Regions from separate parts of the Arthrobacter sp. NPDC056727 genome, predicted to be linked through region 2. Evidence: riboswitches for the same ligand, from Rfam matches in the RefSeq annotation. Region 2 holds a riboswitch; the other holds the start of a gene.
The links. Region 2 has a riboswitch for S-adenosylmethionine ahead of ACFRAH_RS20520 (DUF1737 domain-containing protein). Riboswitches for the same ligand answer to the same signal wherever they lie in the genome.
Positions count from the first base shown of each region.

Region 1: linked by a shared signal. The riboswitch ahead of ACFRAH_RS05865 (aminotransferase class V-fold PLP-dependent enzyme) and the one ahead of ACFRAH_RS20520 (DUF1737 domain-containing protein) in region 2 are both predicted to bind S-adenosylmethionine.

Region 1 covers NZ_JBHTZA010000004.1:190,745-202,273, reverse strand. Annotated here, with positions in the region: gene ACFRAH_RS05875 (metal-dependent transcriptional regulator) at 1-206, opposite strand, end outside; gene ACFRAH_RS05870 (class I SAM-dependent methyltransferase) at 217-996, opposite strand; gene ACFRAH_RS05865 (aminotransferase class V-fold PLP-dependent enzyme) at 1,081-2,484, opposite strand; SAM riboswitch class IV at 2,520-2,633, opposite strand; gene hisN (histidinol-phosphatase) at 2,784-3,596, opposite strand; gene ACFRAH_RS05855 (ribosome small subunit-dependent GTPase A) at 3,662-4,777, opposite strand; gene aroA (3-phosphoshikimate 1-carboxyvinyltransferase) at 4,761-6,152, opposite strand; gene ACFRAH_RS05845 (DoxX family protein) at 6,159-6,728, opposite strand; gene ACFRAH_RS05840 (sigma-70 family RNA polymerase sigma factor) at 7,165-7,893, shown strand; gene rsrA (mycothiol system anti-sigma-R factor) at 7,890-8,150, shown strand; gene ACFRAH_RS05830 (50S ribosomal protein bL37) at 8,236-8,310, opposite strand; gene ACFRAH_RS05825 (PadR family transcriptional regulator) at 8,404-9,009, opposite strand; gene ACFRAH_RS05820 (DUF4097 domain-containing protein) at 9,009-9,836, opposite strand; gene ACFRAH_RS05815 (GDSL-type esterase/lipase family protein) at 9,925-10,524, opposite strand; gene ACFRAH_RS05810 (multifunctional oxoglutarate decarboxylase/oxoglutarate dehydrogenase thiamine pyrophosphate-binding subunit/dihydrolipoyllysine-residue succinyltransferase subunit) at 10,668-11,529, opposite strand, start outside.
Region 2 covers NZ_JBHTZA010000026.1:57,105-68,633, reverse strand. Annotated here, with positions in the region: gene ACFRAH_RS20545 (FAD-dependent oxidoreductase) at 1-280, shown strand, start outside; gene ACFRAH_RS20540 (EAL domain-containing protein) at 446-1,549, shown strand; gene ACFRAH_RS20535 (PLP-dependent cysteine synthase family protein) at 1,546-2,595, opposite strand; gene ACFRAH_RS20530 (aromatic amino acid ammonia-lyase) at 2,592-4,292, opposite strand; gene ACFRAH_RS20525 (NtaA/DmoA family FMN-dependent monooxygenase) at 4,327-5,622, opposite strand; SAM riboswitch class IV at 5,865-5,979, shown strand; gene ACFRAH_RS20520 (DUF1737 domain-containing protein) at 5,993-6,301, shown strand; gene ACFRAH_RS20515 (rhodanese-like domain-containing protein) at 6,298-6,708, shown strand; gene ACFRAH_RS20510 (O-succinylhomoserine sulfhydrylase) at 6,710-7,918, shown strand; gene ACFRAH_RS20505 (YegP family protein) at 8,175-8,687, shown strand; gene ACFRAH_RS20500 (aminotransferase class V-fold PLP-dependent enzyme) at 8,742-9,923, shown strand; gene egtD (L-histidine N(alpha)-methyltransferase) at 9,884-10,870, opposite strand; gene egtC (ergothioneine biosynthesis protein EgtC) at 10,867-11,529, opposite strand, start outside.

The sequences.
Region 1 (11,529 bases), on a different contig from region 2:
GGCGTGAGCGTGATGGCGCTGTAGGGCTTGTGGAGGACGAGGCCCTGGTCCTTGAGCTTGCGCACCATCTCGGAGACCGAGGAATTGGCCACGCCGAGCCGCTGTGCAAGCTGGGTGGAGGTGATGGGCTTGTCCTGCCATTCCGTGAAGGAATAGATGACCTTAACGTAGTCCTCGATCGAGGAGGAGGGCGTACTGGTCTTCACAGCTTCAAGCCTACCTGCTGCCACTCCGGCGTTCGGCCTTGACCGCCCGCCACGTCTGGGTGAGGTAGGGGAGCTGGAGGACCTCGCCCTGGGCATGGCCGAGATGCTCGTGCAGGTACCAGGCCAGGTTGCCGGTCACCTTTGCCCGGGTGGCGTCGTTGGCCGCGAGGTAATAACTGCGGGATTTTGCCAGTTCGAGGATGTCGTCCGGGGTGACCGGATCCTCCCACCGTGTCAGGTGGCTTTCCAGCGACGTGAATTCCGGGCCGATCTTCGGGCGGAAGTCCGGTTTGTGGACGTCCCCGGCATGCATGATGCGGGACAGCCGGTGCACCCAGGGCACGGATGTGTCCAACTGGTTCCAGATCAGGCCAAGCACGCCATGGGGCTTGAGGATGCGGGAAATTTCGGTGCTGGCCCGCAGCGGATCGCACCAGTGCCACGCCTGGGCAACGCTGACGACGTCGAACGCCGCCTCGGGAAGTCCTGTTTCCTCCGCGGTGCCCGCCAGAGCATGGACCCCGGGGTACATGCGGCTAAGCTGGTCCAGCATGTCCAGGGAAGGGTCCACGGCGCTGACGGCGAGCCCCCGGTCCACCAGCAGGGCGGTGAATTTGCCCGTTCCCGCGCCGACGTCAGCCGCGGTACGGGCCCCGGCTGGAATGAGCCAGTCCGCGGAGTCGTCCGGGTAGCCGGGACGGACGCGGTGGTAGTGCTCGCCGCCGTCCTGGAAGCTTTGCCCCAGCTCCTGCCGCCGCCCGTGATGAAGTTTGGGACCGCCCCGTGCCACGCACAGTCTCCTTAGGCCGACGTCGAAAATTACCTTTCGAATTTACCGTACGGAGAGCGAGAGGTGCTTAGTCCTGAGTACCGATCAGTCCTGGACACACGGTGCGGCGCCGGCGGTGCCGGGCGTGTTGGGTGCCCAGTCGGGGTAGGTGCGGGCGTCGTTCGCCGGAACCCAGCGCCCGGCGTCCACCACGTAGTCCCAGCCCAGGCCGGAGCGGCGGAGCTCCTCGATGCCGGCGAGCAGCCGCTGGGCGTCCTCGAGCCGTGATCCCACGCCGAAGCTGGCGCGCAGCGAACCGGACGGCAGGCCGAGGCGCTTCAGCAGCGGGTGCGCGCAGAAGCGGCCGTCGCGCAGGCCCACGCCGTGTTCGGCCGACAGGTAGGCGGCCACCAAACCGGCGTCGTAACCCTCCACGGAGAAGTTGACCACGCCGATGGCGTCATCCGGGTTGCTGTCCTCGAAGATCTGGTGGACGGTGACGCCGTCGATCCGGCGCAGCCCCTCGACGAGGAAGGACCGGATGGCGGCTTCGTGGGCGTGCCAGCTCTGCGGGTCGAGGGCAGCGATGACCTGGGTCGCGCGGGCAAGGGTGGCTGCGCCGAGGACGTTCGGTGAGCCCCCCTCGTGGCGGGCGGGGCCGGTGGCCCAGCTGACGCCGTCGAGCCTGGCCTCGCTCACGGCGCCGCCGCCCGCGAGGTGGGGGGTGCCGGCGTCGAGCCAGTCGGGGCGGCCAACGAGGACGCCGGCCCCGAAGGGGGCGTAGAGCTTGTGGCCGGAGAAGGCGAGGTAGTCGACGTCGTCCGCGGCGATGTTAACACGGCGGTGCGGTGCGAGCTGGGCGGCGTCCACCACGATCCGGGCGCCGTATTCATGGGCCAGCGCGGCGAGGCGGCGGATCGGGAGGATTTCGCCGGTGACGTTGGAGGCGCCGGTGACGGCGAGGAGGCTGATATCGCCGTGCTGCAGTTCGGCACGCAGGCTGCCGATGGTGGCCTCCAGCGTTTCCGATGCCACCACGCTGCGGTGCGGCACGCCCTGCCACGGCAGCAGGTTGGCGTGGTGCTCTATGTCCAGGTACAGCACTTCGCCGGTGTGGTGGTGGTCCTCCACCGGCAGGCAGCCGGCCAGGAGGTTCAGGGAGTCGGTGGTGTTCCGGGTGAAGATGACGGCGTCATCGGCGCGGCCGCCCACGAACTCCCGCACGACGTTCCGTGAGTTCTCGTATACGGAGGTGCTGATCTGCGAGGCATAGCCGGCGCCGCGGTGCACGCTGGCGTAGTACGGCAGGATCTCGTTGAGGTATGCGGAAACGACCGACAGCGCAGGCGCGGAGGCGCCATAGTCGAGGTTGGCGTAGCGGATGTGGCCGCCCTGGATCAGCGGAGCCTGGATTTCTGCGCCCGTGACGGCGGCCAGGGGGCGGCCGGCGGCGACAAACCGGCCGTCCAGCACATCGGCGTCGGTGGAAGAAATGATGGCAGTCGTCATGGGACCTCACTGAGAAAAGGACCCCGTGTGACGGGGATCCGCGCTTGCCGGGTCCGTTCCGGATCGGCCTGGTCGTCACCCGGGGCACCCCACCGCGAATGGAGGGTTGCCGGCCAGCTAACCGGGGTTTAGCGCTGGCACTCGTGACCTGTTACGAGACTAGGACATCCGGACAGGCGATGAAAAAGCCGGTCAAAATGTTAAGCGGATTATTACGCGGGCTGGATATTCGGCGTTCTGCCGAAGAAACGACGGCGGCCGCCCCCTAAAGTGGGCGGCCGCCGTCGTAATGTTCAGTGTCAGAGCAGGTCGTCCAGCTGCGGGTTCAGCCGCTTCAGGACTTCCGAGTGCAGGATCGAGTTGGTGGCCAGCGCGTTGCCGCCGAACGGTCCGTCGGTGCCTTCGAGGGAGGTGAACCGCCCGCCTGCCTCCGTCACGATCGGCACCAGCGCCGCCATGTCGTACAGGTTCAGTTCCGGTTCGCAGGCGATGTCCACTGCCCCTTCGGCCACCATGCAGTAGGACCAGAAGTCGCCGAAGGCGCGGGTGCGCCACACATCCTCCGTGAGCTGGAGGAACTCGTCAAGGTTGCCGCGGTCCTTCCAGCCGCCGAGGCTGGAGTAGGACAGTGAGGCGTCGGCAAGGCTGGACACATTGGAAACCTTCAGCCGCGTGGCGGCCGCGAGGGAGCGGCCCGAGTAGGCGCCGGCGCCTTTGGCCGCCCACCAGCGCTTGCCCAGCGCAGGGGCGCTGACGACGCCCACCACCGGTTCGCCCTCGTCGACGAGGGCGATCAGCGTGGCCCACACCGGCACCCCGCGGACAAAGTTCTTGGTGCCGTCGATGGGGTCGATGATCCAGCGGCGGGAACCGTGGCCGGAACTGCCGAACTCCTCACCGAGGACGGCGTCGCGGGGACGGGATCGGGACAGCTGGCCGCGGATCGACTCCTCGGCGGCCTTGTCCGCATCGGTGACCGGCGTCAGATCTGGCTTCGTCTCGATCTGAAGGTCCAGCGCCTTGAACCGGCTCATGGTCTGGTCGTCCACGGAATCGGCCAGCACATGGGCCAGACGCAGGTCATCGTTGTACGTTGAAGCGGGTTGGGTCATGGTTCCAAACTACCCTCAAAGGCCCGGCGGGGCGGGGAGGCAACGGCCGGGCGGCGCCGGGGAGGCTAGCCTACGGTGCCGAGTTCCTTGGTTTCCTGGGCCTCCGCGCGCGGGTCAGTGCCCAGCAGGCGGCGCAGGGACGCGAGCCTGGCTGCTCCCGAAGGGCCGGCGTGGCCGGCCTCGACCCAGGCATCCACGCCGCAGTTAACGGCGGTGGAATCGTGTTTGCAGCCGCGTTCGCAGGCCTCGGTGCCCGGCTCAAGGTCGGGGAAGGAGTGCAGGATGCGGTCGGGGTCGACGTGCGCCAGCCCGAACGAGCGGATGCCCGGAGTGTCGATGATCCAGCTCCCCACCGGGGCGTCGGCCAGCTTGAGGGCAAGGGCCGACGACGACGTGTGCCGCCCGCGGCCCGTCACCGCGTTCACGCCGCCGGTAGCTCGTTCGGCGCCGGTCAGTGCATTGACCATGGTGGATTTTCCGACGCCGGAATGGCCCAGCATCACCGTCACCTTCCCGTCCAGGTGGGCCCGGAGGTCGGAGACGGCGGCAACGTCGAGCCGGGCGGAGAGGCCGTCGTCGGACCGGGCGTCGATGCCGGACGCCTCGGAATCTGCGGTGCGGCTGATGATCACCGGAAAGTCGAGGTGGCGGTAGTTGCCCAGCAGCTCCGTAGGGTCCTTGACGTCCGCCTTGGTGACGAGCAGGATCGGCTCGATCCCGGCGTCGTAGGCGGCCACCAGCGCGCGGTCGATGAAGCCGGTGCGGGGTTCCGGGTTGGCGGCGGCGACAACCACCACGAGCTGGTCCGCGTTGGCCACCACGGCGCGTTCCACGGGATCGGTGTCGTCGGCGCTGCGGCGCAGCAGTGTCTTGCGGTCCTGGATTTTCACGAGCCGGGCGAGGGTGTCCGGGGCTCCGGACACATCGCCCACCAGGGAGACGAAGTCGCCGGCCACCACGGGGGAACGTCGCAGCTCCCGGGCGCGGGCGGCAATGACCGTCCGCTCGTGCCCGGAGTCCTCGCCGACGACGGCCGTGTAGCGGCCGCGGTCAACGGTGATGATCCGTCCGGTGACGGCATCCTCGTGGCTGGGTCGGTCCTTCGTCCGGGGCCGGGAACCCTTTTTGTTCGGCCGGATCCGGACGTCGGATTCGTCCCAGGAGTCAGTGCTGCGTGCCACCGGTGGTCCCCGCGGTGTTGGTAACGGCACTGCTCCGCTGGCCGAGCATGTCCGTCCACAGTTTGGGGAAGTCGGGCATGGTTTTGGACGTAGTGGCGATGTCCTGCACTTCCACGCCCCTGACCGCCAGCCCGAGGATGGCTCCGGCGGTGGCCATCCGGTGGTCCGCGTAGCTGTGCACGGTGCCGGCGTGCAGTTCCGCGGGCCGGATGATGAGCCCGTCGGCGGTTTCCTCGGCATCACCGCCGAGGCGGGTGATCTCCGTGACGAGCGCGGCCAGCCGGTCCGTTTCATGTCCGCGGAGGTGGGCGATGCCGCTCAGCCGCGAAGGGCCGGAGGCCAGGGCGCAGAGCGCGGCGACCGTCGGCGCCAGCTCGCTGGTTTCGGCGAAGTCCGCGCCCTTGATCTCACTGCCGCCGGTCACCGTCAGGGTGCCGTCTGCCAGGGTGACCGTGGCCCCCATGTCGGTAAGGATGCTGCGCCACATGTCGCCCACCTGCGTGGTGTGCTCGGGCCAGTCCGGGATGCGTACGGTACCGCCGGTGGCAAGCGCCGCAGCCAGGAACGGACCGGCATTGGACAGGTCCTGTTCGATGCGCTGGTCAAAGGCACGGATGGGGCCGGGGCTGACAATCCAGTGGTTGGGCGTGGAGTCATCCACCGCCACGCCCGCTCCGCGCAGTACCGCGATGGTCATGTTGATGTGGTCCAGGCTCGGAACCGTGCTGCCCGAATGCTCCAGGTGGAGGCCGTCCGCGAACCGTGCCCCCACCAGCAGCAGGGCGGAGACGAACTGGGAGGATGCGCTGGCGTCAATGACCAGGTGCCCGCCGCGGACCTGGCCCGAACCTTCGACGCGGAACGGCAGCGAGGCCGGCGTCCCGCCGTCGTCGCCGGTTACGGCTACCCCGAGGGCTGAGAGGGCGTCGATGATGGTCCCCATCGGCCGCTCCCGGGCATGGGGGTCGCCGTCGAAAACAGTGGCGCCGCTGCGCAGGGCCGCCAACGGCGGCACGAACCGCATGACGGTCCCGGCCAGGCCACAGTCGACGGCGACGTCCGCACCGCCGGTGTTGGCCGGAATCGGCGTCACCTCCAAGTCAGGGCCGAAGGCGCCGTCGCCGGGGACCTCCCGGATGTCCGCGCCGAGCTGGCGCAGTGCCGCGATCATGAGCGCGGAATCCCGGGAGTGCAGCGGTGCCCGGAGCCGGGAGGGGCCGTCGGCCAGCGCGGCGAGCACCAGGTACCTGTTGGTGAGCGACTTTGAGCCCGGCACGCGGACGGTGGCGTCAACCGGCTGCTCGGCGAACGGCGCGGGCCAGTGCGGAGCAGCGCCGGAGTTTTCAGCGGACGTGCCCATGGGTGATGCAGTCATTCCCGCTTATGCCCCCACCGCGTGGTCAACGGCCCGGCGGACTGCCTTGTCGGCCTTGCGGACTGCCTTGTCGGCGCTGTGGAGCGTCTTGCCGGTGCTCTTGCGTGCGTCGGCGGCGAGGTGGCCGGCGGTCTTCCGCGCGTCGGCGGCCAGGTGCTCGGCGCGCCACGCCAGGCTGGGCTTGCCGGCCGTGTCCACGGAGGCCAGCAGCACTCCGCCGGTGAGGGTGATGTTCTTGAGCAGCTGGTTCCGGCGTGCTTCCCGGCCCTCCTTGCTGCTGATGTCGGCGCTGCGCCATTCAACGAAGGCGTTCAATGCGGAGATCACCGCCAGGACCGAGGCGGCCAGCCGGGCTGATTTGCCGAGTGCGAAGAGGACGCCGGCGCCGATCTGAGTGCCTCCGATGATCCGGGCAAGGACTTTCTCGTCGGTCTGGAAAGGCAGGGCTTGAGCGGCACGGCGCAGGAGGGGCGACAGTTGCTGCGCGGTGTCGTCCGCATTCCTGAGCTTGTCCGTGCCGGCGAGGATGAAACTTGAGGCCAGCATCGGCCGGGCAAAAAAGCGGACAAAGGACATGAATTTCCTCCTGGATGGCCGAGCCGCGGTGGCCGCGGCGGAGTCGGTTCTAGTCTTGCACCTTTGCGGAATATTTGCCCACCGCGCGTCGTTGTGCTCTTTGGCCGGAAACACCGTACGTGTGAGGTTTCCGGTGTTCAGCGGCGGCTGGGGCATGGCCGGAACCGGCAGGAGCGCGGACCGCCGTACGGACGCGGGTCTTCCAGCGGGTTTTCAAGAGGGTCTTAGCAAGCGGAGTGGAGATGGAGCATTGACTTTGGTGAAGGAAGCTGTGGGGGTGCGAAGTCCCGCCAGAATGGGGCCTTTCGTGGTGCCCGAAGCCGAGGCACTGGAGGCGGGTCGTTCCTTCCCCGGGCCGGACGGCTTCGTTGGGCAGGACTATGGCACGGCACGCCGTCAAGGGCGGCCGGTGCCGATCAAAGTAGACTTGAAGGCAATGAGCACCGTGGATCCGGCCGTACAGGCCGCACAGGAGGACGCCGCCAACGGCATCCCGGAGAATGGCACGTCACCCGCCGCTGAAGCGGCAGAGGATATCGACGTCGGCTCGGAGAGCGCCGAAGCGCGCCGGGCCCGGTTCGAGCGTGACGCCATGCAGTACGTGGACCAGCTGTATTCGGCGGCCATGCGCATGGCGCGGAACCCGGCCGATGCCGAGGACCTCGTGCAGGAGGCGTACACCAAGGCGTTCTCGGCGTTCCATCAGTACAAGCCCGGCACCAACCTGAAGGCCTGGCTGTACAGGATCCTGACGAACACCTACATCAACCTGTACAGGAAGCGCCAGCGGGAGCCCCTGCAGTCCAATTCGGACACCATCGAGGACTGGCAGCTTGCCCGTGCCGAATCCCATACCTCCAGCGGTCTGCGGTCTGCCGAGGCCGAGGCGTTGGACCACCTGCCCGACTCGGACGTCAAGCGGGCCCTGCAGGCCATTCCGGAGGAGTTCCGGCTTGCCGTGTACTTCGCGGACGTCGAGGGTTTCGCTTACAAGGAAATATCAGACATCATGAACACCCCCATCGGCACTGTGATGTCCCGGCTCCACCGGGGCCGGAAGATGCTGCGGGACATGCTGGCGGACTACGCCGCCGACCGGGGATTCAAAGCTGCTGCGGACGTCTCGACGGCAGCCGAAGGCAACAATCAGGAGAGCGGGAAATGAGCGACTGCCAGGGATTGGGCGACTGCGATGACACCAGGATGCAGCGCATCTACGAGTATCTGGACGGGGCCTTGACCCGCAGTGACCTTGCGGAGATCAAGCAGCACCTGGACGAGTGCCCCGAATGCAGCCAGCAGTACGACCTGGAGTGCGTCATTCGGAAAGTGGTGAAGCGCTCCTGTACCGAGGCTGCTCCGGAAAACCTGAAGAACGCCATCCTCCAGCGGATCCACGCGATTCGGCCGGTGGACGCCTGACGGGATTGCCGCTCTTAAACGCGATGCCCCCGCTACCTTGCCGGTAGCGGGGGCATCGTGTTTAAGCTTCGGTTCAAGCCGTGGCTTAGGTGTTGGGGCGCTTCCCGTGGTTCGCGCCGCCACGCTTACGGTCACGACGCTTACGTGCACGCTTGCTCATAGCTGGCCTCCTTAATCTCGTTACCCAAAAGAGTTGCCCTCCAGTCTCCCATATCGGCGGACAGGCCGCGAACTGGCGGCAGCGATGGTCTGCCTACAACGAGTTACGGATCGCGACTCGGGCCTGGTCCAGGACTGTCCGTACCGTTTCGAGGGCCACTGGAGTCATGGGCCGGGCACTGGATTGCAGGCGCAGCTCCGCGCGCATGTCGTCACGGAACCCCTGCAGCAGCATCTCCGCCTCCTTGAGCATGCGCTGCCCCTCCGCCGTGAAGCGGCCCTGGGCCGCCGCGTCCGCCGACCTGGCGGCCGTGCGGGCCGCTTCCGCCGTGGCCGCCAGGTCCGCGCGCAGCCCGCGCATGTTGCTGCGGATGTCGGCGCGGAGGTCGTCGGCGAGCCGGCGGACGGATGCCGCAATGTCGTTCTCCACGGTCTCCACCTCCCCGCGCCGGCTGTTCAGTTCAGCCAGGCCCGCGGCGGTAATGCGGTAGTTGGTGCGGCGGCCCTGGGATTCCGTGGCCACCAGGCCTTCCTCCTCCAGCTTGCCCAGACGCGGATAGATGGTGCCGGCGCTGGGGGAGTAGGTGCCGCCGAACCGGTCGCTGAGGGCCTTGATGAGTTCATATCCATGCTTGGGGCCCGATTCGAGCAGCGCCAGCAGATACAGCCGCAGGGCGCCGTGGGCAAAGACGGGAGGCATCAGAGCGTCGGTTCCGTGGCCGCCGGCGCCTGGCCGTGGAAGATGGACGTCTTCCCGGAAACCGAGTTGGTGCGGACCAGCATGAGTTTGGCGTCCGGGCCCGAGATGGTCTGAACCTTGCCGCCGGGGTGGCCGTATTTCCGGTCGTCGATGACCACCGGCCCGCTGGCGGACTGGGCCACGATGTCCACGCCAACGTCATGCGGGACGCGGACTGTGAGGTCGCCGGACACCGAGTTCGCGCCGAAGTCGTGGGTGAAGCCGTGCAGGTCGAAGCTCATGTCGCCGCTGACGGTATTGGCCCGGATGTTGCTGAACTGGCCGGAGGCCGTGACCTCGCCCGAGACGCTCTTGGCCGTGAGGACGCCGCTGTGGTTGCGGGCGATCACTTCGCCGCTGACGGTGTTCACATGCAGGTCGCCGGAGGTCCCGTCGGCCAGGAGCGAACCGGTCACGGTGCTCAGCCGGGTCCGGCCGTGGATGCCGGAGACCAGTCCGTCGCCGCTGACGGTGCCGGCCTCGACCTCGACGCCGGCAGGAACGGCGATGCTGATGAGCGCGGAGTTGTTGCTGCTGTTGTTGACTGAACCCATCAGGTTCTTGAACCAGCCCTGGGGTCCGTGCAGCTGGTGGCGCACTTCCAGGCGGCCGCCGGTGACTGAGACCGCCAGGGGGTCGCCGTGGACCTCCGACACCTCGATCCGGACGGCAGGCTCGTCGTGGGTGACGACGTCAAACCTGCCCCGGACGATGCCCACCTTGAGGTGCGAAACGCCGTCGACCTCTATGGTCTGCGGACCGGTGACGGTCCAGGAATTCTCTTCCATGGTTCCTCCACTTGCGATATATCGTGACTGTGGAAGACACGCTACGCCGAGGGCGCGCGAAGATCAAGATATATCGTGAATGGCCTTCCTACTCCGGCGCCTCCATGCCGAGCCACTGGAACCAGCCCCGGTGCAGGACCAGCCACGCCATCAGGCCGTAGCCGGCCTGGCCGGGGGTGCCTCCGTTGGCTGCAAGGTCCTGGCGCCACTGCTCATGATTCAGGAGCGGCGAAAAGGTGTCCACGTAGAGGTGCTTGCGCCGGGTGGTCACGTCGGCGAAGGCGGTGTTCAGCTCTCCGAGGCGGCGGTTCTGCACGGGATCGAGTGTTGGCGGCGGGCCGACGACGAAGACCTCAAGCCGCTTCTGGGTGGCTGAATCCAGGATGTTGGCGAGATTGAGCCTGCTCCGGGCGGTGGACAGCCCAAACTCTATGTCCCGGCCGGAAAGCCCGATGACCAGGCGGTTCTCGTGCAGATCGCTGAACCTGCGGCCGGCCTCCTCCAGCCAGCGGGCTGACAGGCCCTCGGTGCCTTCCTGCGGGCACGGAAGGGAAAAGCTCTCCACCGTCATGCCGTCCTGCGGAGTGCGGGCGAGCACCCGGCCCAGCCACCCCAGCGCCCGGGGATCGCCGAGCCCGGCGAGCAGTTCATCTCCAACAGCTGCAATTCGCAGCTTCCTGTCTTCCACTACTACCTCTTCACTTGTTGGGAGGGCGTGTCCCGGACACGGACCGTTTACGTGCCAACGCTAAAGGTCTATTAACTCACGCCGATTAAACAGAACTGCCCGGCTGGAACGGTATGTCACCGTCCGGCCGGGCAGCTGTTCTGCTACTTACGGGCGAAAGCCTGCTTCAGGAGCGCGTCCTGCTCCGCAGCGTGGCGCTTCATGGAGCCGGCCGCGGTGGAAGCCGAAGCCGGGCGGGAAACCAGGCGCACCTTCCGGTCCAGTGCGGTGGGCAGGTGCAGACCCATGAAGGGCCACGGACCCTGGTTGGCGGGCTCATCCTGCGCCCACACAACTTCCGCGTTCGGGTACTTGGCCAGTTCGGCTTCGATCTCCTCCTGCGGCAGCGGGTACAGCTGCTCGACGCGGATGATCGCCGTCGACTTGTCGCCTGTCTTCTGCCGCGTGGACAGCAGATCGTAGTACAGGCGGCCGGAGACCAGGAGTACGCGCTCGACGTCCTCCGCCCTCAGCAGCTCGTGCTCGGCGATCACCGGGCGGAAACCGCCGGTGGTGAAGTCCTCCACGGACGAAGCGGCGGCCTTGAGGCGCAGCAGCTGCTTCGGCGTGAAGATGATGAGCGGCTTGCGGGGCCGGCTGTAGGCCTGGCGGCGCAGCAGGTGGAAGTGCGAGGCCGCCGTCGTCGGGTTGGCGACGATGATGTTTTCCTCGGCACACAGCTGCAGGAAGCGTTCGATCCGGGCCGAGGAGTGGTCCGGGCCCTGTCCTTCGTAGCCGTGCGGAAGCATCAGCACGAGCGACGAGCGCTGGCCCCACTTCTGCTCGGCGGACGAGATGAACTCATCGATGATGGTCTGCGCGCCGTTGACGAAGTCACCGAACTGCGCCTCCCACAGGACCAGGGCGTCGGGCCGCTCCACGGAGTAGCCGTATTCGAAGCCCATGGCCGCGTACTCGGACAGCAGGGAGTCGTAGATCCAGAGCTTGGCCTGGTTGTCCGACAGG
Region 2 (11,529 bases):
CCTTCCGCCGCCGGGCGCGGGAGCAGTCCTGGACCTCGACGGCGGCCCCGTCGCCGTGTACACGGATCCAGGCGGGCTGGCCCACGCCGTCTCCGCCGTCTGCACGCATCTGGGCTGCACCGTGGGCTTCAATGCCGCCGACGGGAGCTGGGACTGCCCCTGCCACGGTTCCCGCTTCGCTCTCGACGGCTCGGTCATCCAGGGCCCGGCCACCAAGAACCTTGCCGCCCGCGACCTGCCCGGCCGGGACGGGGAGCCCGGACCAGGCCGTCCCCGGTAACGAGCTGGACGAGTAACGAATTGGAACCGTTCAAAAAAATGCAGGACAAGCCGGCGCCCTGCGTTGTACTCTTCTTCCACGGTCAACTGCCCGCACCCGCGGCGGTGATGGCACTTGGCCTCGTTCCGGGCTCAGCCGGAACGAGTACGTATAAAGGAATAGCCGATGTCTTGGGACGAGAACGCCCTTCCATTGACAACCTCAACACCCACGGGCTGGGGGGCCCAGGCAGCGTTGCCGGGTGACACGGGGGACCTTGGCGTGCGCTGGCAAGCCCGCCAGATCATCACCGAACTGCTGGCCGAATCAGATCCGGCCACCGAGTGGACCCGCACGCAGCTGCGCGCCCTGGCCGAGGCCCATCCGGACAATCCCGAGCACGCGCTGCTTGAGCACCTTACCGCCACCACAGAGCTGGCCAACGCCGAGAACGGCGCCATCCCGGTGGTTCAGCGGACCCGGGCCGTCGCGGCGCCGGAGCCGGTGCCCTTCACGCGGCGCAGCAGGAACCGCATCGAGGCCATCCTCGCCGACACGATGCTGATGACCGCGTTCCAGCCGATCCGCCGGATTCCGGAGACGGATGTGATCGGCGTCGAGGCCCTCACCCGTTTCGTCAGCGACGACGGTGCCAGCGCGGACCACTGGTTCAGCGAAGCAGAATCCGTCGGGCTGGGCACCGACCTTGAACTCGCGGCACTGCACCGGGCCCTCTCTGTGGCGCAGGCGGTGCCCGAGCACATGTTCGTCGCCCTGAACCTGACGCCGGCTACGTGCGCGGACCCGAGGATCCCGGGGCTCCTGGAGCATTCCCAGCTGGCCATGGACCGGATCGTCATTGACCTGAACGGCGCGATCCCCTTCGACCACTACCCGACGCTGACTGCGGCCCTCGCCCCCCTGCGGCAGCGCGGACTGCGGATCGCCGTGAACGGCGCCGAGGTTGGCTTCACGTCCATGGACCAGGTCCTGGAGCTTCGCCCGGACATCATCAAGCTGGACCGGAGCTTCATCGCGGGCATTGAAAACTCCGAGGGCCAGCGCCTGCGGGCCGCCGCCATGGCCGAGCTCGCCCGCTACATTGACGCTGCCATCGGAGCCCAGGGCGTGGAGACGCCGGAAGAACTCGACGCCCTGACTGAACTTGGCATGGCGGCTGCGCAGGGCTACCTGCTGGGCCGGCCCTCCGTCCACCCGCTGGACTGGAATGCCTGGATCCGTTCCGAAAACGAATCGGCTGCCACCGGCCCGATACCGATCCTGAACTAGTCCTCCGCGAGGTCCGTGGCCAGGCGGATATGGTTGTCCGCCAGCCACACCGGGTTGAATGCCTTGCTCTGGTAGTTGCTGCCCGTGTCAGGGGCGACCGCCACAACCACCGAACCGTGCGGTGCCGCCCTGGCCACCCGGAGCGCCGCTGCCACCGTCAGGCCCGACGACGGCCCCAGGGACAGGCCTTCCTCGTTGAGCAACCGGTGCAGCGTGGTGTACACCTCGTCATTCGGGATCCGCAGGAACCTGTCCAGCAGGCCGAGGTCAAAGACCTTGGGCCAGTCGGGTTTGGGCCAGGAGTTGCCGACGCCGTCCACCAGGATCTGGCCCGGGTGCCCGCCGCTGTAGACCGAGCCGTAGGGGTCCGCGCCGATCACCTCCACGTGGCCGCCGGACTTCTCCTTGAGGTACCGTCCGTTCCCGGTGATCGTGCCGCCGGTGCCCACGCCCGCGACGAAATGCGTGACGCGCCCGGCTGTCTGCGCCCAGATTTCCGGCGCCGTCCCCTCGTAGTGCGCGCGCGGATTGGCCGGGTTGTCGAACTGCAGCGGACGCCATGCGCCGGGAATCTCGGCCGTGATCCTGGCCGCGACTGCCCGCGCGTTTTCCGGCGAGTTCGACGGCGCGCTCCAGTCCGTGAACACCACCCGCGCCCCGTACCGGTTGAGGGCATCCAGCTTCTCCGACGATATGGAATCACCGGTGACCACCACCACGGGATGGCCGGTCAGTGCGCCGATCAGCGCCAGCCCGATCCCGGTGTTCCCCGAGGTGCTTTCAACGATCGTCCCGCCCGGCTGCAGCTCACCGCTGTGCTCCGCGGCCCGGACCATGCTCAGCGCGGTCCGGTCCTTGATGGACCCGCCGGGGTTCTCCGATTCGAGCTTGACGAAAACAGTGCTTCCCAGTCCGCGGCTCAGTACCTCCAGCGGGACCAGCGGGGTGTTCCCCACCCGGGCCAGCACGGCGTCGGCGTCCACGGCGGGATCCAGTATGGGCGCCACATGCCGTGCCTGGCGGCCGCTCCCCGTCACGGTTGTCATGGTTCTCCTCGTCCAGAGTTTGTACGGCCAAAGTTAGTACCGCCAGAGTTTGCACGGCCATGGTTCTGATCCCCGGCATCCTGCCCGCCGACATCCGCGCTGCGGTCATTCATTTCCGGGGCCGGCGTCTGCAACTCGGGCAGCCCTGCCAGCAAATCCTTCAGCGCAGCGCGCGCATCCTCCACCAGCGCCGCCGCCGGCAGTTGCCGGGAGAGCAACTCCGAGAGGAGCGCTACGACTGCTGCGGTGCCAGTACCCAGTTCCCGGGTTTCGGCCTCCCGCAGGTCCGTGTCCTGCGCCTCCGCCAGGAGGTACGACGCCGTCAGCGCCTCTATGGTGAGGAGCCTGGCCGCGGCCTCCACCGAGCGCTCCAGCTGCTGGAGGGCCAGCGGGGCCAGCGTCGAGTGGTCCTCCACATCCGCGGACAGGGTGGGGGCCCCCAGCGTGGCAGGCGCTGCCAGGAACTTCAGTTCGGCCAGCAGGCCTGCGGCCGAGTACCAGAGCAGTCCCGGCAGGTCTTCGGACGCGAGCGGTGTGCCTGCCCGGGCCGCCTCCAGGTTGAGCTGCCGGATCAGCCGCTGCGGCGGATAGAGCTTGGCGATGCGCCGCTCGCTGCTGATCCCCACGTGTGCCAGTCCCAGCCGCAGCGCCTCGAACGCCAGGGCCAGCTGCATGGGCTGGAAGTTCCCGCCGGACACCATGAGGCCCGAGGCCACGTCCGTCAGCGGGTTGTCGCCGCGGCCGTTGAGTTCCACCTCGAGCGCCTCGGCCAGGGCGCCCACCTGGGCCCGGAACGCACCGTGCGTCTGCGGCGCGGCGCGGAAGGACAGCGAATCCTGCACGGACACCTGCCGCCGCGGATCCTCCAGCCAGCCGCCGCGCAGCAGGCGGCGGACGTTGGCGGCCGAGACGCGCTGGCCGTCCACCGCCTTGGCGGACTGCACAGCCGGCGAGAACGGGCTGAGGTTCCCGCCGCCGTCGTACCTTGCGGTGGCCTCAAGGGACAGCGCCAGCGCGGTGTCCGCCAGATCTGCGAGCCACTGGAGGCGGCGGAGTTCCAGCGCGCCGGCACCGATGGAATAGGAGTTGGCGCTGACCAGCGCCAGGGCCTCCCCCGGTGCCAGGACAAGCGGTTCCAGCCCGGCGGCGGCGAGCGCTTCCCCTCCACCGGTCAGTCCGCCGTCGGGAGCCAGCGCCTGCCCTTCCCCGATGGCGACGGCGGCAACCGCCGCCAGATGGGTGAGGTCCGATGAGCCGACGGACCCGTCGCGCGGAACGGCCGGCACCACGCCCCTGTTCAGCAGTTCGGCGTAGAACCGGGCAGTTTCCGGGCGCACGCCCGAGCCTCCGCGGGTGAACCCGATGAGCCGGGCCAGGATGAGGGCGCGGACTTCATCCCCGTCCAGCAGTGCACCGACGCCGCTGTGGTGGTAGCGCACCACCTGCACCTGGAAGTCGAGGATGGAGTCCTTGTCCACGGCCGTGTCCCGGCCGGAGCCGAGAAGGGTGTTGAGTCCGTAGACCCGGTGGCCGGAATCGATGGCCGCCTGCACCACCTCACGGGAGAGCCCCACGAGCTCAAGGGCCTCGGCGCTGAGGACCACCTCCACGGCGGGATCGGCCGCTGCCGCCGCCACGTCGCCGGCCCGGATGTGGGCCGTGCCGATCAAAAACGTCCCCCGGCGGGCACGAGACACCAGTCCGTGGTTGCTCCCGGCCACTGCCATGGCGTTAGAAGTCCAGCAGGTTCCGGCGGAAGCCGCCTTCGCCGTAGCTCGTCCGCAGCAGTCCACGCCTGCGCAGCACCGGCGCCAGCCTGTCCAGCACGCCGTGAATGGTGGCAGGGTCCACGAAGCCGGAGAAGAGGAAGCCGTCGCCGCCCACCGCGGCCCCGGTTTCCTCCAGGTAGTCGGCGATTTCCTCGGCGGTGCCGATGATGCTGTCGCCTGCGCCGCCGCTGCGTGCCTGCAGGATCTGCCGCAGGGTGGAACCCGGCGGCGCCGCCTTGGAGAAGTGCTCCAGGGTTCCCTGGTTGCTGTTGGTGCTCAGTTCCGGCAGCGGCGCATCAAGGTCGAACTGCTTGAAGTCGATGACGGACAGGTAGGAGATGGAGTTGAGCTGGCTGTCGATGTCCCGCTGCGTGAGCTCCCGGCGCGCGGCCCGCAGGTCCTCCGCCTCGGCCCTGGAACCGGTCACGGTGGGTTTCAGGACAAACAGCACCTTGACGTCGTCGGGGTTCCGGCCGGCCCCGGCGGCTTCTGCGCGGATCGAGTCCCGGTACGCCTTCATGCCGTCCACACCGCGGGCCAGGGCAATGGCAACGTCGGCGTTCGCACCGGCGAAGGCCTTGCCCCGCGGGGATGCCCCGGCCTGCACCAGCACCGGTTCCTCCGGCAGCGGTGCCGTGTTGAGCGGTCCGCGGACCTTGAAGAACTCCCCGTCGTGGTGGATGGGCCGGACCTTGGTGTGGTCCGCGAAGATGCCAGCCCCGGCGTCCTCCAGGATGGCGTCCGGTTCCCAGCTGCGCCACAGCTTGCGGACCACGTCCACGAACTCCTCGGCCTTCTCGTAGCGGAGGTCGTGCTCGATCTGCTGGTCCAGTCCGTAGTTCTGCGCGGCCAGGTCACTGCCGGAGGTCACCACGTTCCAGCCGAGCTGCCCGTTGGAGAAGTGCTGGAGCGTGGCCAGCAGCCGGGCCGCGGTGAAGGGCGGATAGAAGGAGGCGCTGATGGTGGGCACAATGCCCAGGTGCTCGGTGGCGGACAGCAGGTACGGCACCAGCGCCAGCGGATCGTGCTTGGGCGCGAAGGACGCCTGCGCCAGTGAGACCTCCGCGCTGCCGCCGTAGGTATCGGGGACGGTGAGTGAGTCCTCGATGATGAACAGGTCCAGCCCGGCCCGCTCGAACTCCCGGACCGCATGCTGGTAGGGGGCGGGCTTCTTCCAGTCGTAGCCGATTCCGTAGCCGGGCGTCCCCCAGCCCTGGACCCCGAAGCCATGGCCCACAAACCATCCAAAGTGCAGCATGGGAGTCACTGTATTCGGGGTCGAATCATTCACAGCGGCCTGGTTTCATCCGGCGTTACGGCGGGTCATCTCCCGTCATTATCCTCCCGGCCGTCGGCTTTGTAACCGCAACGCGGGGTCAGTTACCGCCGCTTCCGGGGCCCCGATTCGGCCGTATCTGACCCCGCGTTTCTTTCGATGCGTTACGGAAGATGACGACGGCGGCGGTGCGTGCCGCCGTCGTCAGTGTTACGTTTTTCGGGAGTAATGAGTACCGGCATTAAGCCCTGACTGGCCGGTCGGCAACCCTCCTTCCACGGCGGGGTGCCTCAGGTGAATACTCGGCATATCGACCACTTCGAGCTGCAAGCGTGAGAAAAGGAGATCCGTCGTGTCAGACGCCCCCGCCGTTGCAACACTGCCGTCCCAGCAGGATAAACCTGAGGAAAAGCTGTCCTACCGCCTCATCACGGGCCCGGACGACCGGGCGTTCTGTGAGCGCATCTCGGCGGCCCTTGCTGAGGGATACGTGCTGCACGGCAGCCCGGCCGCCACCTTCAACGGCACCAGCGTCATTGTTGCCCAGGCCGTCATCCTGCCGGCCGCGATCGCCAGCGCAGATGCCGCCGTCGCCACGGCCGTTGACCGGCTGGACTCCGACGAGGACCTCAGCGCGGAAGCATACGAGGGCCACGCATGAGCTACGCCGGCGACGTCAGCCCGCAGGACGCGTGGGCCAAGCTCGAGGAGGGCGCCATCCTGGTGGATGTGCGCACCGAGGGCGAATGGGCGCACATCGGCATTCCGGACACCAAGGCCACGGACAACGATCCCCTGTTCATCCAGTGGACCTTTCCCGGCGGCATTCCCAACCCCGGGTTCGTCGAGCAGCTGAAGCAGCAGGCCCCGGAGGACTCCACCGTGGAGCTGCTCTTCCTCTGCCGCTCCGGCCAGCGCTCCATCGCCGCCGCCATTGCCGCCACGCAGGCCGGCTTCACGGCCTACAACGTCCTCGAAGGATTCGAGGGCGAGCCCGACCGCTACGGTGAGCGCACCGTGAACGGCTGGAAGAACCGCGGCCTGCCGACGAACCTGGGAAAGAACTAAGTTGACCTTTAATCACGACGCCGCCGGCTGGAGCCCCGATACCCAGGCCGTCCGCGGCGGGCTTGACCGCACCAATTTCCAGGAAACCACGGAGCCCGTCTTCCTGAACTCCGGGTTCGTCTACGAATCCGCCGCGGCCGCCGAGCGCGCCTTCACCGGCGAGGACGAACGCTTCGTCTACTCGCGCTACGGCAACCCGTCCGTGGCCACTTTCCAGGAGCGGCTGCGCCTGCTCGAAGGCACGGAGGCGTGCTTTGCGACGGCGTCCGGCATGTCCGCCGTCTTCACCGCCCTGGGTGCGCTGCTGGGGGCCGGGGACCGCGTGGTGGCCAGCCGTTCCCTGTTCGGCTCCTGCTTCGTCATCCTCAACGAAATCCTGCCCCGCTGGGGCGTGGAGACGGTGTTCGTGGACGGCCCGGACCTTGATCAGTGGCGCGACGCCCTCTCGGTTCCCACGACGGCGGTCTTCTTCGAATCCCCGTCCAATCCGATGCAGGAGATCGTGGACATCGCGGCGGTCAGTGAACTCGCCCACGCCGCCGGCGCCAAGGTGGTGGCGGACAACGTCTTCGCCACCCCGCTGCTGCAGCGCTGCGGGGACCTCGGCGCGGACGTGATCGTCTACTCCGGCACCAAGCACATCGACGGCCAGGGCCGTGTGATGGGCGGGGCGATTCTTGGCACCAAGGAATTCATCGACGGCCCGGTCAAGCAGCTCATGCGCCACACCGGCCCGGCGCTCTCCTCGTTCAACGCCTGGGTCCTCACCAAGGGCCTGGAGACCATGTCCCTGCGTGTGAACCACTCCTCCGCCACGGCGCTGCGCCTTGCAGAATGGCTCGAAGCGCAGCCTGCCGTCAACTGGGTCAAGTACCCGTTGCTCAAGTCGCACCCGCAGTATGAACTGGCGGCCAGGCAGATGAAGGCCGGCGGCACCGTCCTCACGCTGGAACTTGCGACGACGGCCGGGCAGTCGGGCAAGGAAGCTGCCTTCGCGCTGCTGGACGCCCTGAAGATCATCGACATCTCCAACAACCTGGGCGACGCCAAGTCCCTCATCACGCATCCCGCCACCACGACGCACAGGGCCATGGGGCCCGAAGGCCGCGCCGCGATCGGGCTCAGCGATGGGGTGGTGCGGCTGTCCGTCGGCCTTGAGGATGCGGATGACCTGATGGCGGACCTGGAGCAGGCGCTCAAGCAGATCTGACTGTTCCGGGTTAAATCCTTATCCGCTCTGATCCTTCTTCAGACCCTCCGTGAGATCCGGCCCTTCGGGGCCGGATCTTTTGCTTCCGATGGCGGGCTGTGAACGTGCGTTGCGCCGCGCGTCCCTTCGTTTAGGGCGTCCTTGAGAACCGGTGGGCGGGCACGCTTTAGTGGGTGGACAGGCAGGGTTTACCCAGGGTTTACACGGCCGGTCTTGTTAGGCTGCATAAGCACTGGGCAGACTCGTTAACAACCTGATGAACCGTCGCACCCCTGCCGGTTCAGCACCCACCGAAGGACGGACGCAGCGGTGCGTCCGGGGCGCCGCAGCCGCAAAAGCCGTTGCCGGCCGCTCCCTGACCGGAAGGAACGCCATGGCCGGAGTATTTGAAGTTTTCGTCGACACAGAGTCCCAGTACCGGTTCCGGCTGATGGCCCCCAATGGAACCGTCCTGGCAGTCTCCGCACCCTTCGAGGACAAGCGCGCGGCCGCGGCCGGAATCGCCGACGTCCGCGAGTGCGCCGGGACGGGGCTCATCACGGATCTGTCGGCGGCGGCCCCGAAGGTCCACGGGTCCGCTCCGGCAGAGGCCGCCGCGGCAGTTCCTGCGCCGGTACCGGCCCAGGCCGTCCCGGCGCGGTCCGACCACGGCAGGCAGGGATTCGGGAAGAAGCGCGCGCCGTCGGAGGTGTCCGGCCCCCGGACGGCGGGGCACTGGAGGCCATCAGCCCCGGCGGCCCCGCTCCGCTGGACCGCCGGGGCAGCCTAGCGCCGGGGGTCCAGATCTGGGCGCAGCCCTGCCCCGTGCGGCAGGATGTGGATTATGCCAATCGATGTCGACGAGGTGCGCACACAGACCCGGGGTGTCCTGAACGTAGTCCATTTCAATAACGCGGGAAGTTCCCTCATGCCCCGTCCTGTTGTGGACACCGTCGTGGGCCATCTGCGCCGCGAGGAGGAAATCGGCGGTTATGAAGCGGCAGAGGAAGCCTCCGGCCGGCTTGAAAACGTCTATTCCTCGGTGGCCCGGCTGATCGGAGCCCGGCCGGACGAGGTTGCCCTGGCGGAGAACGGCAGCCGGGCCTGGGCGGCGGCGGTCTACAGCCTTCCTTTCATTCCCCGCGGGCGGCTGCTGATCGGCCGCACCGAGTATGCCGGGAATGTCCTCGCACTTCGGCAGCTGGCGGAGCGCCATGACCTCGAGATTGTGGTTCTGCGGGACGACGAACACGGACAGGTCGACGTGGAACACCTGCAGTCGGAACTCGAGCATGGCAACGTCGCCATGGTTGCCCTGACTCATGTCCCAATGGCGAACGGTCTGGTTAATCCGGCGGCCGAGGTCGGAAAGCGTTGCCGTGCAGCCGGGGTGATGTTTGTGCTCGACGCGTGCCAGTCAGTGGGCCAGATGCCTCTGGACGTGCAGGCTTTGGGCTGCGACGTGCTGGCAGGCACGGGACGGAAATTTCTGCGCGGACCGCGGGGCACGGCGTTCCTCTACGTGCGCGCAGCAGTCCTCGAACAGCTGAAGCCACCCATGCTGGATGGGCACTCTGCCAGTCCAGCCGGGGCCTCCGGCTTTGAAATCCGCAGCGACGCCCGGCGCTTCGAGAGCTGGGAGAGCAGTGCCGCCGGAAGGCTGGGGCTGGGACGGGCCGCCGATTACGCCCTGGCCCTGGGCCTGGACGCGGTGCAGGAGCGGGTGGCCGGGCTTGCTGAGCTGCTGCGGACAGAACTGGCGGCGGTACCGGGCGTGACGGTCCATGACGGCGGAATCACACGCTGCGGCATCGTCACCTTCTCGGTTGCCGGCCGCGAGGCCGGCGGCATCAGGCGTCAGCTGGCAGAGCACCGGATCAATGTCTCGGCGGTTCCCCGCCCCCACTCATCCTGCACGGGGACACCGCCTGTGCCGGAAATGCTGGTGCGGGCCTCCGTTCATTACTACAACACAGAAGCCGAAGTTCAGCTTGCTTGTGCCAGGGTCATGGCAAAGCGCCCCTGACGGTCAGTCCACTGCCCCGCTACGGAGAACCCGGCTGATTCCAGCTCGTTGACCACGCCTTCAAGCCGAAATTTGGCGGAAATCTCGGTCCGCAGTTCCTCGCCCTCATGAAAACTTACTTCCAGGCCAACCCCCGGCAGCCGCACCAGCATCGGCCTGCTGGCACGCAGCCGCATTTCGATCCATTCCTCCTGGGGCATCCAGACGGCGACGTGTTCGAAGGCCATCACGTCGAAGTCACCGCCCAACTGGGTATTGAGAACCCGGAGGACGTTCCGGTTGAAGTCAGCGGTGACACCATCGGCGTCGGCATATGCCGGCACAAGGACGGCCGGTGACTTCACCAAGTCCGTCCCGAGAAGCAGCGAGCCGCCATCACCCTCAAGGAGCTCCCGCACCCCGGACAGGAAGCGGGCCCTGGCGGTCGGCTCAAAATTGCCGATGGTGCCGCCCAGAAACGCCACCATACGGCGTCCCTCCCGGGGGAGCACATGCAACTGGGTCTCGAAATCCGCTGCCACCGCGTCCAGATTGAGGCCTGGAAATTGCGGCGCTAATTCGTTTCGTGCCTCCAGCAACGCGCTGTCGCTGACATCCACGGCAACGTACCGCCGAAGGTGTCCCGCCTGCCCCAGGGCGTCCAGCAGCAGCGGGGTCTTCCTGGAGGATCCGGACCCGAGCTCGATGAGTGTTTCCGCCGGGCACGCGGCCGCCATCTCGCCGGCAAAAAGCTCAAGCACCTCGCGTTCGGCGCGGGTTGGGTAGTACTCCGGCAGGCCCGTGATGCGCTCAAAGAGCTCGCTGCCCAGCTTGTCGTAGAACCACTTGGGCGGCAGCGTCTTCGGCGACGTGCTGAGCCCTGCGAGCACGTCGCTGCGCAGGCTTCGCTCCAAGTGGTCCGGGGGCAGGTGGTGAATGATGTCGGAACGGCCGGAAGAGATGCTCATGGTGCTACCTGTTCCTTCGTGAGGTTGTAAATCGGGCGTACGTCGACCGTGCTGGCCGTCGCGGTCAGAACGCAGTTGTCCGGCACCTCGTGCCAGCCGGGGCCGTCGTCGAACGGCTCACTCGCCACCACAACGTTCCCTGAACCCTCCCGCCAAAAGAGGGTGTCACCGGCAGCCGTGGCCGCTATGCGCGTCCCGTCGGTCAGCAGGAAGTTCAAGCGCCCGCCGGCAACCGCGGCGACGTCCCTGACCACCCGGGCCAGGGCATCCGCGGCGGGGTCCCCGGCGTCCAGCCGTTCCTGGACGAGGGCCCAAAGCAGCGCGGAATCGGCCTGGGCCTCGAGCGCCAGCAGGCGCGACGCAGGAATCGAGGCCGCCAGTGCCGCCACGGCATCCGGCCAGCCCTCGACCCGTCCGTTGTGGCTGAAAAGCCACGGCCCGCAGGCATAGGGCGCGGCGGCCGATTCCTCAAGCGACATTCCCCACGTGGCTGACCTGACTGCCGCCAGCACGGCAGCACTGGAAGTCACCCTGGCGACGTCGGCGAAGGACCTGTCCGCCCAGATCGGTATGGAACGGCGGTAGCGTGCAGGCACAGGATCCCCGGACGCGTACCAGCCGACGCCGAAACCGTCCGCGTTTACGGTCCCGTACCGCTG